DNA from 2 places in the Achromobacter sp. CSND-B12 genome. Region 2 is predicted to be linked to the other one. Evidence: riboswitches for the same ligand, from Rfam matches in the RefSeq annotation. Region 2 holds a riboswitch; the other holds the start of a gene.
What was found. Region 2 has a riboswitch for glycine ahead of ACUTAG_RS03325 (D-amino acid dehydrogenase). Riboswitches for the same ligand answer to the same signal wherever they lie in the genome.
Positions count from the first base shown of each region.

Region 1 (2,384 bases), 1.5 Mb from region 2:
CCACGCCGGCGGTCTCGCCCGCGTTCAGCTTGGCGCCGACCTTGACGTCGCCGACGAAGACCAGGTCACCCAGCTGGTCCTGGGCGGTATCGGTGATGCCGACGACGAACACGTCGCCTTCGGCTTTGACCCATTCATGGGACTCGGTGTACTTGCGATCGGTGGGCAGACTCATGAGGACTCCTGGGGGATTCGGATAAGGAAATGGTGTTGCGCGCCTCGCGCCGGCGGCCGCGCCCCCGCAGGGCCGGCCACCGGCGCGAAGCTTCGAGTTTACGAGTGTTCGACGGCTTTGCCGTTACGGACAAACGGCAGCTTGCAGACCAGGGCGGGCACCCACTTGCCGCGGATGTCGACCTCGACCGTGTCGCCCGCGGCCACGCCTTGCGGCAGGCGGGCAAAGCCGATCGACACGCCCAGCGTCGGCGACATGGTGCCGCTGGTGAGCTCGCCCACGCCGTGCGCGGTGCGCACCGCCATGTGGGCGCGCATCACGCCGCGTTCCTGCAGCTTCAGGCCGACGAAGGCGGCGGGCGTGGCGAACTGCTCCAGCGCGTCGCGGCCGATGAAGCGGCGCTCGGGGTTCTTCAGGGACACCGTCCAGGTCAGCGCGGCTTCGCCGGGCTGGGTCAGTTCGTCCATGTCCTGGCCATACAGGTTCATGCCGGCTTCCAGGCGCAGCGTGTCGCGCGCGCCCAGGCCCGCCGGGCGCACGCCCTGGGCCGCCAGGTCGCGCCACAGTTGCACCGCCTCGGCGGCGGGCAGCACGATTTCAAAGCCGTCTTCGCCGGTGTAGCCGGTGCGCGCCACCAGCGTGTCGTCACCGACGCGCGCGGCCACGAACGAGGTCAGCGGCTCGCTGGCAGCCTGCCAGGCCGGGCGCGCGGCCCAGACCTTGGCCCGGGCGTTGGGGCCCTGCACGGCGATCATGGCCAGGTCGCGGCGCGGCGTGATGGTGACGTCGAACTTGCCGGCCTGCTTGACGCGCTGCATCCAGGCCATGTCCTTGTCGGCGGTGCCGGCGTTGACCACCACGCGCCATTCGTCGAGCGCGAAGAAGTACACGATCAGGTCGTCGATGACGCCGCCCTGCGGGTTCAGCATGCAGGTGTAGAGCGCCTTGCCCGGTACGGTCAGCTTGGCGACGTCGTTGGCCACCAGGCGTTGCAGGAGGGCGTAGGCGTCGGGGCCGGTGACGTCGGCGTTGAGCATGTGCGAAACGTCGAACATGCCGGCGTCCTGGCGCACCGCGTGGTGCTCTTCCAGTTGCGAGCCGTAGGCCAGGGGCATATCCCAGCCGCCGAAATCGACCATGCGGGCGCCGGAGGCGATATGTTCTTCGGCCAGCGGGGTGCGTTTGAGGGTTGCGGACATGCGCGGGTACTCCGGAGCGGCAGCGGTGCCAGGGTTACGGAATGCCGCTGGCGGACAGACGGAAAACGCCCGCGCAACGGCTGAATCTTCCGCCCCTCTGTCCTTTTGCCTGAGAGTTGCCCCGCGTGGCGGGTTTGCACCTTCGGCGCCTGGGCTGCTCGCTATGTCCCTGATTGGGCAGCGGCGCCAGGTCTCTCCAGAGTGCTGCTTTGCCGAGTCCGCGCGGTGAAAACCGGGACAGGGCAAGCATGCGCGGTATGGGATACCTGAGCGATTCCGGGCGAATTGCGCCTTCGGCGGCAGCCGCGAACGGCCGCTCTCTCCCGCAACATGCGTGACAGCGCCGAAAGCATACCGCGAAACGCGGTTCCGTTGTTGATCCGCGATCGCCGCCCGGGCGCCGCTTCAGCCCAGCGCCGTGTCCAGCAGCATCATCAGCACGAAGCCCAGCATCAGCCCGCAGGTGGCGTAGACCTCGTGCCCCTTGCGGTGCGATTCGGGGATGATTTCGTGGCTGATCACGAACAACATGGCGCCGGCGGCAAAGCCCAGGCCCCACGGCAGCAGCGCCGCCGACCAGCCCACCACGGCCGCGCCCAGCACCGCGCCCACCGGCTCGACCAGGCCCGACAGCATGCCCAGCGCCACCGCGAACGCGCGCTTGTAGCCCGCGGCGATCAACGCCACGGCCACCACCAGGCCCTCGGGGATGTCCTGGATGGCGATGCCGGTGGCCAGCGCCGTGCCGCGCACCGGATCGTTGCCGGCATAACCGACGCCGATGGCCAGGCCTTCGGGCAGGTTGTGCAGGGTGATGGCGAAGACGAACAGCCAGGTTCGGCGCAGCCGGTGGGCCTCGATGCCTTCGCGACCCTTGATGAAATGCTCATGGGGCAGCAACCGGTCCATCAGCAACAGCGCCGCCGCCCCCAGCAGGATGGCGGCGCCCACCGTCAGGCCGGCGCCCCACGGCCCCGCGCCCTGCGCCTCGGCCGCCGCGATGCCCGGCG
Region 1 covers NZ_JBREGJ010000001.1:2,225,954-2,228,337, forward strand. The annotation lists gene gcvH (glycine cleavage system protein GcvH) at 1-175, opposite strand, end outside; gene gcvT (glycine cleavage system aminomethyltransferase GcvT) at 274-1,374, opposite strand; glycine riboswitch at 1,462-1,584, opposite strand; glycine riboswitch at 1,618-1,710, opposite strand; gene ACUTAG_RS10375 (ZIP family metal transporter) at 1,780-2,384, opposite strand, start outside.
Region 1: it holds a riboswitch for glycine, as region 2 does, so the genes downstream of both, gcvT (glycine cleavage system aminomethyltransferase GcvT) here and ACUTAG_RS03325 (D-amino acid dehydrogenase) in region 2, are expected to answer to the same signal.

Region 2 (2,384 bases):
GTCCACCGACACCGGGTAGCGATACTGTTCCCAGATCAGGTCCTGCGTCATCGCGCCCAACTGGTAATAGCCGGTGTGGGTCTCGGCGATGGCGCGCTGCAGCGTGGCGTCGACCGGCGCGGCGCCCAGGTTGATCTCGACGAAACGCAGCATGTCGCGGGCGCTGGACTTCACGCCGTAGGCCTCGTCGGCCAGCACGCCCGGGTTCAGGCGCACCGGCGCGTCCTGCTTGTCGTAGCCCTGGGCGTAGTCGGGCATCTTGCGCGGCGGCACTTCGAGCCAGGTGTCGCGCAGGCCCAGCTTGGGAAACAGCTGCTGCTCCATCGCCGCCACGTAGGACTCGCCCAGCGCGCGCGCCGCCACCACGCCCAGCATGCCGATGCTGGGGTTGGCATAGGTGCGCTTCGTGCCGGGCGCATACCGCGGGGTCCAGGCCTTGAGGTAGTCCATCAGTTGCGCCGTGTTCTGGACCGCGTCCGGCACCTGCAAGGGAAAGCCGCCGGCGGTGTGCGTGGCCAGGTTCACCAGCGTCAGCTTGGCGAATTCGCTGCCTTGCAGCTCGGGCACCCACTTGGCCGGACTGTCGGCCAGCGACAGGCGGCCCGTGGCCTGCGCGTAGGCGGCCAGCGTGACGGTGAAGGTCTTGCTGATCGAACCCAGTTCGAACAGGGTGTCGCTGGAAACGGCGCGGCGCGGCTGGCGCGAGGCGTCGCCATAGTTGAAGAAGCGCTGCTCGCCATTGTGGCTGACGCCGATGGCCATGCCGTCGATGCCATATTGGCGCATGACCTCGGCCACCGCGGCGTCGACGGCGGCGGTGGCGCGATCGGCCTTGGCGGGCGTGGATGCGGAGGCCGATGCCGTGGCTGCCTTGGCGGCCGGCGCTTGCGCAACGGCCGGGCTGGCCGAGGCGGTGCCGGCCAGGGCCAGCGCCAACGTCGTGGATAGCAGGGAAATACGGAACATTGCCGGAGCGCGCATGCGGGATCGTCCTTTCGTTTTCTGACCGGCGCGTGCCGCGCGGGTTGGCGCCCAGTGTAGAGCCTATCCGCCTCCTTCCTGGTATTAACCCTGAGTCCCGCTCGCGGCAGATTTTGGCTATTCTCACTGCGTCGATTCAAAACCCCGCAGAAGAGTCCCGTCCCCGTGGCGGGCGCCGACGGAGCAACCGCCCCGGAAACTCTCAGGCAACAGGACTGCGCGGTCTAGACAATCTGGAGAGAGGCGCCTGGCGCCCACCGAAGGGGAACCCGCGCCCTCGCGCCCGGGTGAAGCTCTCAGGTACAGAGACAGATGGGGTGCCGCGATCATCGGATCGTGGCCACGCCATCTGGAGCCATCATGCCCCGCATCGCCATCATCGGCGCCGGTATCACCGGCGTCACGTCCGCCTACGCCTTGAGCAAACTGGGCTACGACGTCACCGTCTACGACCGTCAGCGCTATCCCGCCATGGAGACGTCCTACGCCAACGGCGGCCAGTTGTCCGCCAGCAATGCCGAAGTCTGGAACAGCGCCGCCACCATCATGAAGGGCCTGCGCTGGCTCGGCCGCCACGACGCGCCGCTGCTGCTCAATCCGCGTCCGAGCTGGCACAAGTATTCATGGCTGGCCCAGTTCATGGGGCAGATCCGCAACTATCGCCAGAACACTATCGCCACCACGCGCATGGCGATCGAGGCGCGCCAGCACCTGTACGCCATGGCCGAGGAGGAAGGCATCGATTTCGACCTGGAGCGCCGCGGCATCCTGCACATCTACCACGATGCCGCCAGCTTCGAGACCGCGCGCCGCGCCAACGCGCTGCTGCGCGAAGGCGGGCTGGAGCGGCACGCGGTCACGCCGGAGGAAATCCGCGGCATCGAGCCGACGCTGCAAACGCCCTGCCACGGCGGCTTCTATACGCCGTCCGACGCCACCGGCGACATCCACAAGTTCACCAGCGGCCTGGCGCGGGCCTGCGCGCGCCGCGGCGTGCGCTTCGAACAGGATGCCGACATCCGCGCCATCAGCCGCGACGGCCTGCCCTATGTGCTGGACCTGGCGCGCGAGGACGGCACGCGGCGCGAACAGCACGAAACCGACGCCATCGTGGTCTGCGCCGGCGCCGCCAGCCGCCAGTTCGCGCGGCAATTGGGCGACAGGCTGAACATCTATCCGGTCAAGGGCTATTCGATCAGCGTGCACCTGGACGACGCCGCCAGCCAGGCCGCCGCGCCCAGCGTGAGCCTGCTGGACGAGGCCGCCAAGATCGTCACCAGCCGCCTGGGCGACCGTTTCCGCGTGGCCGGCACGGCCGAGTTCAACGGCTTCAACCTGGACATCCGCGCCGAACGCATCCAGCCGCTGGTGGACTGGACCCGCCGCCACTTTCCCGGCGTGCG
Region 2 covers NZ_JBREGJ010000001.1:731,493-733,876, forward strand. The annotation lists gene blaELC (ELC family class C beta-lactamase) at 1-981, opposite strand, end outside; glycine riboswitch at 1,119-1,209, shown strand; glycine riboswitch at 1,211-1,297, shown strand; gene ACUTAG_RS03325 (D-amino acid dehydrogenase) at 1,342-2,384, shown strand, end outside.